Regions from separate parts of the Micromonospora sp. CPCC 206171 genome, predicted to be linked through region 2. Evidence: predicted binding sites of a transcription regulator. Region 2 holds the regulator's gene; the other holds the start of a gene.
The links. Region 2 encodes HrcA, which represses chaperone genes, less so after heat shock. Its sites were predicted from a motif close to GGTTNGCACNCTCNNNNNGAGNGTGCNAACC; they were not measured.
Positions count from the first base shown of each region.

Region 1: groES (co-chaperone GroES) is a predicted target of HrcA. The motif match lies at 2,957-2,987, and genes of this name have one in related genera.

Region 1 is NZ_JBAKHT010000002.1:335,301-341,964, forward strand. Features, by position in the region: gene V6U89_RS04255 (molybdopterin-dependent oxidoreductase) at 1-667, opposite strand, end outside; gene groL (chaperonin GroEL) at 796-2,436, opposite strand; gene groES (co-chaperone GroES) at 2,507-2,821, opposite strand; gene V6U89_RS04270 (THUMP-like domain-containing protein) at 3,142-4,329, shown strand; gene ybaK (Cys-tRNA(Pro) deacylase) at 4,358-4,837, shown strand; gene V6U89_RS04280 (sugar ABC transporter substrate-binding protein) at 5,084-6,181, shown strand; gene V6U89_RS04285 (ATP-binding cassette domain-containing protein) at 6,215-6,664, shown strand, end outside.
Region 2 is NZ_JBAKHT010000005.1:62,693-69,356, forward strand. Features, by position in the region: gene V6U89_RS08705 (enoyl-CoA hydratase-related protein) at 1-295, opposite strand, end outside; gene hemW (radical SAM family heme chaperone HemW) at 315-1,538, shown strand; gene V6U89_RS08715 (DUF4870 domain-containing protein) at 1,581-2,234, opposite strand; gene hrcA (heat-inducible transcriptional repressor HrcA) at 2,470-3,492, shown strand; gene dnaJ (molecular chaperone DnaJ) at 3,569-4,711, shown strand; gene V6U89_RS08730 (16S rRNA (uracil(1498)-N(3))-methyltransferase) at 4,713-5,447, shown strand; gene V6U89_RS08735 (SDR family NAD(P)-dependent oxidoreductase) at 5,629-6,390, opposite strand; gene V6U89_RS08740 (histidine triad nucleotide-binding protein) at 6,437-6,664, shown strand, end outside.

The sequences.
Region 1 (6,664 bases), on a different contig from region 2:
TGGTCTCCAACGGCTCCCACCCGACGGGTGGACGGCTCACCGGATCGGGGCCGGGATTGCCTTCCGGACCGAAGGCGGGGTCGGGTGCCGGCTCCGCGCCGGCAGCCGGGCCAGGTACCGCCTCCGCGCCGGCGGCCGGGCCAGGTACACCCTCCGCGCCGGCGGCCGGGGCGGGCGCGGCCGGCGTCGACGGGCCGGGCAGGGGTGTCGGCGGGGTCCAGGGCCACGGGTCGACCGCCAGCGGGCCGGCGAGGAAGGCCCAGAGCACCAGCCCGCCGAGCCCGGCCCCGACCAGCGAGGGCAGCGCGTCGGCGGCATCCGCGCCGGCCCGGGTGAGGGCGGCGGCCACGCCGAGCCCGGCGAAGGCCGCGATGCCGGCCAGGCCGATCCACAGCCGGCGGACCGCCAGCACGCCGAGGAGCGCGGCGAACGCGGCGAGCAACAGCGCCGTCCCGACCAGCAGGGCGATCTTGTCGTAGGTGCCGAACAGGGTGATGGCGAACTGCTTCAACGGCTCGGGTACGACGTCCACGACCAGCCCGCCGACCGCGATCAGCGGGGCGGACCGGGGGCCGGTCAGGACCGCGACCGGCTCGGCGACGCCGATGGCCACGGTGGCGGCCGTGATCCCGGCGAGCGCGGCGAGGCCGCGGGGCGTGGTGCTCATCGGACCAGTGTTGTCGATCAACCGGACCGACCGCCAACCACGTCAGCGTTCCGTAATGCCCCCACGGACGCGTCAGGGCGCACCGTCTCCGCGGAGACGGTGCGCCCTGGGTCGGCGTACGCCGTGGGTCAGAAACCCGGGCCGTGCTGGTGACCGTGGCCGTGGCCGTGCCCACCGGCGGCGGCCGGCTCGGCCTTCTCCGGCTTCTCCACCACGAGGCTCTCGGTGGTGAGCAGCAGGCCGGCGATCGAGGCGGCGTTGGTGACCGCGTTGCGGGTCACCTTCACCGGGTCGATGATGCCGGACTTCACCAGGTCGACGTACTGGCCGGTGGCGGCGTCGAGGCCGTTGCCCCACTCCTTGCCGGCGACCTTCTGCACCACCACGTAGCCGTCGTGGCCGGCGTTCTGGGCGATCCAGCGCAGCGGCTCGACCAGCGCCTTGCGGACGATCGAGACGCCGGTCTTCTCGTCACCGGTCAGGCCCAGGTCGTCGGCGAGCACCGGCAGGACCTGCGCCAGGGCGGCACCACCACCGGGCACCGTGCCCTCCTCGACGGCGGCCTTGGTCGCGGCGATGGCGTCCTCGATGCGGTGCTTGCGCTCCTTCATCTCGACCTCGGTCGCCGCGCCCACCTTGATGACCGCGATGCCACCGGAGAGCTTCGCCAGCCGCTCGGCCAGCTTCTCCCGGTCCCACTCGGAGTCCGAGGCCTCGATCTCCTTGCGGATCTGCGCGACCCGGTCGGCGACCTCGGAGGACTGGCCGCCACCGTCGACGACGGTGGTGTTCTCCTTGTCGACCACGACGCGCCGGGCGCTGCCGAGCACCTCCAGGCCGACCTGGTCGAGCTTGTAGCCCAGCTCCGGGGCGACCAGCTCGGCGCCGGTCAGGATCGCCATGTCCTGGAGCATCGCCTTGCGGCGGTCGCCGAAGCCGGGGGCCTTCACCGCGCAGACCTTGATGGTCTTGCGGATCGAGTTGACCACCAGGGTCGACAGCGCCTGGCCCTCGACGTCCTCGGCGATGATCAGCAGCGGCTTGCTGTTCTGGAGGACCTTCTCCAGCAGCGGCAGCAGCTCCTCGATCGCCGAGATCTTCTGCGTGGTGATCAGGATGTACGGGTCCTCCAGGACCGCCTCCTGCGACTCCACGTCGGTGACGAAGTTCGGCGAGATGAAGCCCTTGTCGAACTGCAGACCCTCGGTCACCTCCAGCTCGGTGGTGAGCGCGGAGCCCTCCTCGACGGTGATGACACCGTCGCGGCCGACCTTCTCCATCGCCTCGGCGATCAGCTCGCCGATGGTGGCGTCCTGCGCGGAGATGGTGGCGACGTTCGCGACCGCCTCCTTGCTGGCGACCTCGACGGCCCGCTCGAGCAGCGCCTCGGAGACCTTGGCGGCCGCCGCGTCGATGCCCCGCTTGAGACCGGACGGGTTGGCCCCGGCGGTCACGTTGCGCAGGCCCTCGCGGACCATGGCCTGGGCCAGCACGGTCGCGGTGGTGGTCCCGTCGCCAGCGACGTCGTTGGTCTTCGTCGCCACCTCCTTGACCAGCTGCGCGCCGAGGTTCTCGTAGGGGTTGGTGAGCTCGATCTCCTTGGCGATGGTCACGCCGTCGTTGGTGATCGTGGGCGCACCGAATTTCTTGTCCAGGACGACGTTGCGCCCGCGCGGGCCGAGGGTGACCTTGACCGTGTCCGCGAGGGCGTTGACACCGTGCTCGAGCAGGTGTCGGGCGTCGTCCGAGAAGCTCAGGATCTTCGCCATGAATGTCCCTTCGAAGCGCCGTTGCCCCGGCCCGGCGAGCCGGACCGGGGCAACGACACTGATCGGTTGCTTACTTCTCGATGACCGCGAGGACGTCGCGGGCGGAGAGCACCAGGTACTCCTCGCCGGCGTACTTGACCTCGGTGCCGCCGTACTTCGAGTAGAGAACGGTGTCGCCGACCTTGACGTCGAGCGGCACGCGGTTGCCGTTGTCGTCGATCCGGCCCGGGCCGACAGCGAGGACGGTGCCCTCCTGCGGCTTCTCCTTGGCGGTGTCGGGGATCACGATGCCCGACGCCGTGGTGGTCTCAGCCTCGTTCGCCTGGACCACGATCCGGTCCTCGAGCGGCTTGATCGCAACCTTGGTCGCGGTAGTCACGGGCATACCCTCCTGGGGTACTGGTTTCGTTACCGGTCGACCGGAGCCGACCAGCGTCAATCTGCCACATGCCACCGGGCGGGGCCGTCGTCGCGGGTGCCGGTCCGCCTGGCGTTCAGCGCCCGCGCCGGATGGCCCGGGAGCTGGCACCCTCCGGGTGAGAGTGCTAATCGCAGGTTATTCCTCGGCTAGCACTCCGTCAAGGAGAGTGCCAGCGCGTCGGCGTCGAACGGCCCCGATCGACTCCCGTTTGCGGCGTGTCGGCCACCCGGCCGGTGAGCTGGGGGCGGAGGGGTGGGGGTGGGGCGGGTCGGGAGAATGGACGGGTGGACATCGACCAGCTCGCCGCGCTGCGTACCCCCGAGGGGTCGGCCGCGCTCGCCGCGGCGGCCGAGCTGGCCGGCGGCGACCCGCTGACCTCTGCCGCCGCGCTGCGCACCGCCGGGGTGCCGGCCGGGCTGGCCGCCGCCGCGCTGACCCAGGCCGAGCTGCGCCGCCGGGCGGTGGCCAAGTTCGGGCCGGAGGCCGTCGGGATGTTCTTCACCCGGGCCGGGCTGGAGCAGGCCACCCGCCGGCCGGTCGCGGACCGGCGCGCCGCGCGGCTGCGCGCCGCCGGTGTGCGCACCCTCGCCGACCTCGGGTGCGGCCTCGGCGCCGACGCGCTCGCCGCCGCCCGCGCCGGCATCCGGGTGTACGGGGTGGAGGCCGACCCGGTGACCGCCGCGATGGCCGCCGCGAACGCCGAGGCGGCCGGGCTGGCCGAGGAGTTCACCGTGGAGTACGGCGACGCGACGGCGTTCGATGTGACCCGGGTGGACGGGGTGTTCTGCGACCCGGCACGCCGCCGGGCGGGCACCGGCCGGCGGATCTTCGACCCGAACGCCTACTCGCCACCCTGGGACTTCGTCGTCCGGCTGGCCGAGCGGGTGCCGTACACGGTGGTGAAGGTGGCCCCCGGGATCGACCACGCGTTGATCCCGGCGGGCGCCGAGGCGGAGTGGGTGAGCGTGGACGGCGACCTGGTCGAGGCGGCGCTCTGGTGCGGCCTGCTCGCCGAGGTGCCCCGCCGGGCCACCGTGCTGCGCGGCGACGTCGCGCACCGGCTCACCGGCTCGGGCGCGGCGGAGGCGGCCGTCGGTCCCACCCGCCGCTTCCTGTACGACCCGGACCCGGCCGTGGTCCGCGCGCACCTGGTCGCCGAGCTGGCCGACACCCTCGACGCGACGATCGCCGACCCGAGCATCGCCTACCTGTACGCGGACACCCCGACCGCGACCCCGTTCGCTCGCTGCCTGGAGGTCACCGACGTGCTGCCGTTCTCGCTCAAGCGGCTGCGCGCGCTGCTGCGGGAGCGCCGGGTCGGCCGGGTGGAGATCCTCAAGCGCGGCTCGGCGCTGGAGCCGGAGAAGCTGCGCCGCGACCTGAGGTTGGCCGGCGACGCGGCGGCGAGCCTGGTGCTCACCCGGGTTGCGGGGGCGCCGACCGTGCTGGTCTGCCGGCCCGTCGCGAGCTGACGTCCGGCGTCCGGTTAGCGTGACCGGCATGGCGGGACAGGGCACTCCGGCGACGGCGCTGCTGGCGAAGCGGAAGATCCGGCACAGCACCCACCCGTACGACGTCTCCCCCGACGCGCCGAACTACGGCGGGCTGGTCGCCGAGGCGCTCGGGGTGCCGCCGCAGCGGGTGTTCAAGTCACTGGTCACCGAGGTGGACGGGGCGCTGACGGTGGCCGTCGTCCCGGTCACCGGCGAACTGGACCTCAAGGCGCTGGCCGCGGCCGTCGGCGGCAAGCGGGCGACGATGGCCGACCGGGCGGCCGCCGAGCGGGCCACCGGCTACGTCCGGGGTGGGATCAGCCCGCTCGGCCAGCGCAGGCGGCTGCCCACGGTGCTGGATTCCTCGGCGCTGGCGTACGACACCATCTACGTCTCGGCCGGCCGTCGCGGCCTCCAGCTCCAACTGGCCCCGGCCGATCTGATCGCGCTGACCGACGCCACCACCGCGGCCCTCGCCGCCCATTGATCAGTTCCGGCCGCCGCAAAAGGAAATCGGCACCGGTGTGGAAACAGATTCTCCACGCCGAAACCCGTCGGGCGGCAGAGCGGATCGGACCTGCGGAGATCGCGCCTTTTCCCGCGTTACGGGATCGTTACGGCGGTCCGCCAAACTCGTGAGCTCGGCAGTCTTGCGCCGCCGACACGGGTGGCAATACGTTGCCGCTCACAACAAACCAGCCTGCCACCACCACCCCCGAAAGGACCCGTGCAGATGCGCAAGGGCCTCCTCGCACTCACCGTCGTCGGCCTGCTGGCCGCCAACGGCGTGGCCGGTTGCGGCGACCAGCTCAGCGGCGGCGACGCGGCCGATGGCGCCAGGAAACCGAAGATCGGCGTGATCCTGCCCGACAGCAGGACCTCCGCCCGCTGGGAGGGCGCGGACCGCAGATTTCTCGAGGAGGCGTTCGACGCCGCCGGAATCGACTCCGACATCCAGAACGCGCAGGGTGACAAGAGCCAGTTCTCCAACATCGCCGAACAGATGATCACCAATGGCGCGACCGTCCTGATGATCGTCAATCTGGATTCCGGCACCGGCAAGGCGGTGCTGGAGAAGGCGCGGTCGCAGGGCATCGCCACCATCGACTACGACCGGCTCACCCTCGGCGGCTCGGCGCAGTACTACGTCAGCTTCGACAACGAGGCGGTGGGCAAGCTCCAGGGCCAGGGCCTGGCCCGGTGCCTGACCGAGCAGGGCGCCCGGAAGCCGGTCGTCGCCTTCCTCAACGGCTCACCGACGGACAACAACGCCACCCTGTTCAAGAACGGCTACGACTCGGTCCTCAAGCCGAAGTTCGACGCCGGGGAGTTCCGCCGCGGCCCGGACCAGTCGGTGCCGGACTGGAACAACGCCCAGGCCGGGGTCATCTTCGAACAGATGCTCACCCAGACCGAGGGCCGGATCGACGGTGTCCTCGCGGCCAACGACGGCCTCGGCAACGCGGCCATCTCGGTGCTGAAGAAGAACAAGCTCAACGGCAGGATCCCGGTGACCGGTCAGGACGCCACGACCCAGGGGCTGCGGAACATCCTCGCCGGCGACCAGTGCATGACCGTCTACAAGGCCATCAAGGACGAGGCGAAGGCCGCCGCCGACCTGGCCATCGCGCTGGCCAACGGGGAGCGGAAGGAGACCGGCCAGACGGTCCGGGATCCGGAGAGCGGTCGCGCCGTGGACGCCATCCTGCTCACCCCCAGGGCCATCTACGCCGACGACGTCAAGGACGTGATCGCCGACGGCTTCGTCACCCGGGACGAGGTCTGCTCCGGCGAGTACGCCAAGCTCTGCGCCGCCGCCGGCGTCAACTGACGGCATCCCTGCCGACGCGCAAAGGAGAACCCCGTGTCCGCCACCCCCCTGCTGGAACTGCGCGGGATCGACAAGAGCTTCGGTCCCGTGCAGGTCCTGCGTGACGTCGCTCTCTCCGTTCACCCGGGCGAGGTGACCGCGCTGGTCGGCGACAACGGCGCCGGGAAGTCCACCCTGGTCAAGTGCATCAGCGGTATCCACCCGACGGACTCCGGCGAGTTCCTCTTCGAGGGCCGCCCGGTCACCGTCAGCAGTCCCCGGGACGCCGCCGCGCTCGGCATCGACGTCGTCTACCAGGACCTCGCGCTCTGCGACAACCTCGACATCGTGCAGAACATGTTCCTCGGGCGCGAGAAGCGCCGCGGGATCGCGCTCGACGAACCCACCATGGAGCAGATGGCCGCCGAGACGCTCGCCGGGCTGGGCGTACGCAACCTCAAGTCGCTGCGCCAGCACATCTCCAGCCTCTCCGGCGGCCAGCGG
Region 2 (6,664 bases):
GCTTCGGGCACTCCCAGACCGCCGCCAGCACGTCGCCGAGCATCCCGGCCGGCACGCTCCCGCTGGCGTACGCGGCGGCCGTCTCCTTCAGGTCCGCGCCGGAGCAGAAGACCGGCCCGGTGTGGTCCAGCACGATCACCCGGACGGCGTCGTCGGCGACCGCCGCAGCGATCCCGGCCAGCAGCTCGGTCATCAGGGGCGTGGAGAGCGCGTTGCGGTTGTGCGGGCTGTCCAGGGTGAGGGTGGTCACCCCACGGGCCGTGGCGACCCGTACCAGGCGGTCGGGAGAGGTCATGCCGGGCACACTAGTGGCCATGCCCGGCGTCCTTCCAGAAGGCGAGACCGTCCCCGTCGACGGGTCGCTGCCCGCCACCGCCCTGAGCGCGGTCGGCGGGCGCGGCTTCGGCGTGTACGTCCACGTGCCGTTCTGCGCCAGCCGCTGCGGCTACTGCGACTTCAACACCTACACGGCGGCCGAGCTGGGCGGCGGCGCCGACCGGGAGTCGTACGCCGACACCGTGCTGGCCGAGCTGGCGCTGGCCGCGCGGGTCCTCGGCGACACCCCGCCGCCGCGGGTGGACACCGTCTTCGTCGGCGGTGGCACGCCGACCCTGCTCCCCGCCGACGACCTGGCCCGCATCCTGGACGGCATCGACCGCACCTGGGGGCTGGCCGCCGACGCCGAGGTGACCACCGAGGCCAACCCCGAGTCGGTCACGCCGGAGTCGCTGCGCACCCTGCGCGCGGCCGGCTACACCCGGATCTCCCTGGGCATGCAGTCCGCCGCGCCCGGGGTGCTGGCGATCCTCGATCGCCGGCACAGCGCCGGCCGGGCGGTCGCCGCCGCGCTGGAGGCCCGCGACGCCGGGTTCGACCACGTGAACCTGGACCTGATCTACGGCACGCCGGGGGAGAGCGCGGCGGACTTCGCCGCCTCCCTCGACCAGGTGGTCGCCGCCGGGGTGGACCACGTCAGCGCGTACGCCCTGATCGTGGAGGACGGCACCCGGCTCGCCGCCCGAATGCGGCGCGGCGAGCTGCCGTACCCGTCGGACGACGTGGCGGCGGACCGGTACCTGGCCGCGGAGGCCGCCCTCGGCGCGGCCGGCTTCTCCTGGTACGAGGTCTCCAACTGGGCCCGCTCCGAGGCGGCCCGGTGCCGGCACAACCTGCTCTACTGGACCGGCGCGGACTGGTGGGGCCTCGGCCCGGGGGCGCACAGCCACGTCGGCGGGGTGCGCTGGTGGAACGTCAAGCACCCGACGGCGTACGCGAAGCGCCTGGCCGCCGGGGAGTCGCCCGGCCTGGCCCGGGAGGTGCTGACCGCCGGCGAGGCGCACATGGAGGACGTGATGCTCCGGCTGCGGCTCGGCTCCGGCCTGCCGCTGGAGGCCCTCGACCCGGCGGGTCGGGCGGGTGCCGAGCGGGCGCTGGCCGACGGCCTGCTGGACCCGGCGGGGTACGCGGCGGGGCGGGCGGTGCTCACCCTGCGCGGGCGGCTGCTGGCCGACGCCGTGGTCCGCGACCTGCTGCCCTGATCCGCGCGGCCCGGCCGGCCCGGGTGGGCCGGCCGGGACCGGTCACTTCTTGAAGGCGTAGCTCGCGGGGTAGCGGTAGACCACGCCCTCGGTGGCCTTCACCCCGCCGATGATGCCGAAGATGATCGGCACCAGGGCGGTCAGGATCGGGATGAAGAAGAGCACCCCGCAGGTGACGATGGCCAGGACGAAGCCGATGACGTTGGCGATCGCCCAGGTGATCTGGAAGTTCAGCGAGGCCGTGGCGTGCGCCCGCACGGTCGGGGACTGCTGGCCCTTGGCGGAGAGCGCGATCAGCGGCGCCACCCAGCCGAGCAGGCTGCCGCCGACGATCACGCCGACCGGGCCGCCGAAGTGCGCGATCAGCGACCAGGTCTTGTCGTCGTCGGTGGCGTAGCCGCCGCCCGGGGCGGCGTACCCGCCGCCGGGAGCGCCGTACCCGCCGGCGGTCGGATAGCCGACGCCCGGCGCGGCGTAACCACCCGGCGGTGGGTAGCCGCCCGGCGGTGGGTAGCCGCCCGACGGCGGTTGGTCACCGGTGGGTGGCGGATAGCCACCGGGCGGGGGATAGCCGCCCGCCCCGGGTGCCCCGGACAGTGGTGCGGTGGGCGGCTCGTACGACGAGCCGGACGGGGCGGTCGGGTCCGGGCGGTCGCCGGGGTCCCCCGCTCCGGGAGGGCGAGGTGGTTCAGTCATGCACGTCACGGTAGGGGTTGCCGGCAACCCCTCACCAGAGCGACACCGCCCCGGATGTCCGGATGATCGGCCGGGGCGCGCCGTCCGGGTGGCGGGGCGCACCCGTGGTCCGTCGCTGATCATCGCGTCAGCGGGGACGCCGACGTAGACTGGCACTCGCTACAGTCGAGTGCCAGTGCGCTCGCCCGGGGCGCCTCAGCCGCTCCGGGCCGACGTGCGTCAGGAGGTGGGGGAGATGGGTCTCGACGACCGCAAGCTCGCCGTGCTGCGCGCGATCGTCGAGGACTACGTCGCCACGCAGGAGCCGGTCGGCAGCAAGGCCCTGGTCGAGCGGCACCAGCTCGGCGTCTCGCCGGCCACGGTGCGCAACGACATGGCCGTGCTGGAGGAGGAGGGCTACATCCGGCAGCCGCACACCAGTGCCGGCCGGGTGCCCACCGACCGTGGCTACCGCCTCTTCGTCGACCGGCTGTCCCGGGTCAAGCCGCTGAGCCCGGCCGAGCGCCGGGCGATCGAGCGCTTCCTGGTCGGCGCGGTCGACCTGGACGACGTGGTGCACCGCACCGTGCGGCTGCTGGCCCAGCTGACCCGGCAGGTCGCCGTGGTGCAGTACCCGTCGCTGGCCCGCTCCTCGGTACGCCACCTGGAGCTGGTGCCGATCTCCACCACCCGGCTGATGCTGGTCATGATCGCCGACACCGGCCGGGTCGAGCAGCGGCTGGTGGAGCTGCCCGCGCCGATCCCCGCCGACCATGTCACCGACCTGCGCCGGCTGGTCAACGAGAAGCTGGTCGGCAGCCGGCTGTCGGAGACCCCGCCGCTGGTCCAGGCGCTGGTCGACGAGTCGGCGCCGCACCTGCGCGGGGCGATGACCACGCTCTCCACCGTGCTGCTGGAGACGCTGGTCGAACGGCACGAGGAGCGCATCGCGCTCGCCGGCACCGCGAACCTCACCCGGGGCGGCCTGCTCGACTTCCAGGGCTCGCTGCGGCCCATCCTGGAGGCGCTGGAGGAGGAGGTGGTGATGCTCAAGCTGATCGGCGAGGCCGAGTCGACCACCACCCGGGTGCTGATCGGCGACGAGAACGAGATCGACAACCTGCGGGCCGCCTCGGTGGTCAGCACCGGCTACGGGCCGGGGGCGACCGCGCTCGGCGGGCTGGGCGTGTTGGGCCCTACCCGGATGGACTACCCCGGCACCATCGCCACGGTGAGGGCCGTGGCACGCTACGTGGGCGAGCTGCTGGCCCAGAATTGATCCAGGGCAGGGGCCGGCACCCGGCTCCGGCCGACGACCGGCGCAACGCGAGACGAACATGAGGACACCGAACGCAGTGGCCAGGGACTACTACGGCATTCTCGGCGTGAGCCGGGAAGCCTCCGATGACGAGATCAAGCGCGCCTACCGGAAGCTGGCGCGGCAGTTCCACCCGGACGTCAATCCGGACCCGGAGGCCCAGGAGAAGTTCAAGGACATCAACGCCGCGTACGAGGTCCTCTCGGACGACCGGAAACGGCAGATCGTCGACCTGGGTGGCGACCCGCTCGCCCCGGGTGGCGGCGGCGCGGGGCCGGGCGGTCCCGGCGGTGCGGGCCCGTTCGTCGGCTTCCAGGACATCATGGACGCGTTCTTCGGCGGCGCCGCGGGTGGCGCCCGGGGGCCGCGGCCGCGTACCCGGCCGGGCGCCGACGCGATCCTGCGGCTGGAGCTGGACCTGCACGAGACCGCGTTCGGCGTCGAGGCGCCGATCACGGTCGACACCGCGGTGCTCTGCACCACCTGCGCCGGCGCCGGCACCGCCGCCGGCACCCACCTGGCCACCTGCGAGGCGTGCGGCGGCCGGGGCGAGGTGCAGTCGGTGCAGCGCACCTTCCTCGGCCAGGTGGTCTCCGCCCGGCCCTGCACCGTCTGCCAGGGGTACGGCACCACCATCCCGCACCCCTGCCCGACCTGCGCCGGCGACGGCCGGGTGCGCACCCGCCGCTCGCTGACCGTCAAGATCCCCGCCGGGGTCGAGGACGGCATGCGGATCCGGCTCGCCCAGCAGGGTGAGGTGGGCCCGGGTGGCGGCACCGCCGGCGACCTCTACGTGGAGATCCACGAGCGGCCGCACGACGTGTACTCGCGCAAGGGCGACGACCTGCACTGCCGGGTCACCGTGCCGATGACCGCCGCCGCGCTCGGCACCCGGCTGACCATCAAGACGCTGGACAGCGAGGAGACGGTCGACGTCAAGGCCGGCACCCAGCCGGGCAGCACGCTGCGGCTGCGCGCCCGGGGCGTGCCGCACCTGCGCGGCACCGGCCGGGGTGACCTCTACGTCCACCTCGACGTGCGGACGCCGACGAAGCTCGACGCCGACCAGGAGAAGATGCTGCGCGACTTCGCCAAGACCCGGGGCGAGGAGGTCGCCGAGCTGACCAAGCAGGGCGGCTTCTTCTCCCGGATGCGCGACGCCTTCAACGGGCACGCCTGAGGTGTCCGCGCCGCTGTTCCTGGTCGAGGCGCTGCCCACCGGCGACACGCTGACCCTGGACGGCCCGGAGGGCCACCACGCGGCCACCGTGCAGCGGCTGCGCGTCGGCGAGGAGCTGCTGCTGGCCGACGGCCGGGGCGGCACGGCCGCCGCCCTGGTCACCACCGTCGGCCGGGGCACCCTCGACGTCCGGGTCACCTCCCGGGGGTACGCGGACGCGCCGGTGCCCCGGATCGTGGTGGTGCAGGGCATCGCCAAGGGGGACCGGGGCGAGCTGGCCGTGCAGGCGATGACCGAGGTCGGGGTGGACGAGATCGTGCCCTGGGCGGCGTCCCGCGCGGTGACCCAGTGGCGCGGCGACCGGGGCGTACGGGCCCGGGACAAGTGGGTGGCGACCGCCCGGGAGGCGGCCAAGCAGGCCCGCCGGCCCTGGCTGCCGGTGGTGGCCGGCGCCCCGGACGAGTCCACCGGCACCGTGGTGCGGCGGATCGCCGGAGCCGGTGCCGCGTTCGTGCTGCACGAGGAGGCCGAGGAGCGGCTGACCACCGCCGAGCTGCCGCAGACCGGCGAGATCGTGCTGGTGGTGGGCCCGGAGGGCGGCATCGCCCCGGCCGAGCTGACCACTTTCGCCGACGCCGGGGCCCGCCCGGTGCGGCTCGGTCCGTCGGTGCTGCGCACCTCCACCGCCGGGGTGGCCGCCCTGAGCGTCCTCGCCACCCGCCTCTCCCGCTGGTAAGCCCCCACCCCGCCCGAGCTGGGCCCCGCCCCGCCCCGCCCCGCCCCGGGCCGGGCCGGGCCGGGCCGCGGGCACTTTCACTGAATGAGTGGCTGTTCCGCGCCGGATAGGCACTCATTCAGTGAAAGTGCGTGGATCTCGAGGTGTGGCGGGGTGGGTGGGGTAGCCGCCTCGGCCGGCGTCAGGTACGCAGGTAGGAGGCGCCGTTGAGGTCGACGATGGTGCCGGAGGCCCACTGCGCCTCGGGGCTGGCCAGCCAGTGCACGGCGGCGGCGATCTCCTCGGGGCGGGCCACCCGGCCGAACGGGCTCTGTGCCCGGATCGCGTCGCCCTGCTCGCCGGTCAGGTGCTCCGTGGTCATGTCGGTCGCCACGAAGCCCGGGGCGACCGTGGCGACCGCGATGCCGTACGGGGCGAGCGCGACGGCGAGGGACTGCCCGAGCGCGTTCAGGCCGGCCTTGCTGGCGCCGTACGCGGGCTGGTCCGGCTCGCCCCGGAACGCGCCCCGCGACGACACGTTCACCACCCGGCCACCGCGTTCCCGCATGTGCTGGGCGGCGCACCAGGTGACGTTGCCCGCCCCGGTCAGGTTGGTCTCCAGCACCCGCCGCCACTGCCGCTGCCACTGCTCGTACGAGGCGCCCAAGACCGGGTGCGGGGCGTCCCGGTCGCCGTACACGCCGGCGTTGTTGACCAGCACGTCGAGCCCCCCGAGCCGGGCGGCGGCGTCGTCCACCATGGCCCGTACCGCCGCCGGGTCGGTGAGGTCCGCGCGGACCACCACGTGGCCGTCGCCGGGCAGTTCGGCGCGGAGCGCCTCGGCCAGCTCGGCCGAGTCCCGGTGGTGGATCGCCACCCGGTCCCCGCCCGCCGCGAACGCCCGCGCCACGGCGCGGCCGATGCCGCGCGACGCCCCCGTCACCAGTACCGCTCGTGAAGTCACGCGGCACATCATGCCCGAGGCGCGCGGCACGCCTTACCATGCCCCGATGGGATCCGACTGCCTGTTCTGCCGCATCGCCGCCGGGGAGATCCCGGCCACCATCGTCCGGGAAACCGACACCACCCTCGCCTTCCGCGACCTCGACCCGAAGGCGCCGGTGCACGTGCTGGTCATTCCGAAGGAGCACTACGCCGACGTCGCCACGCTGGGGCAGGGCGACCCGAAGCTCGCCGGCGACCTGCTCGCCACGGCGGCCGCGGTGGCGGAGGACGAG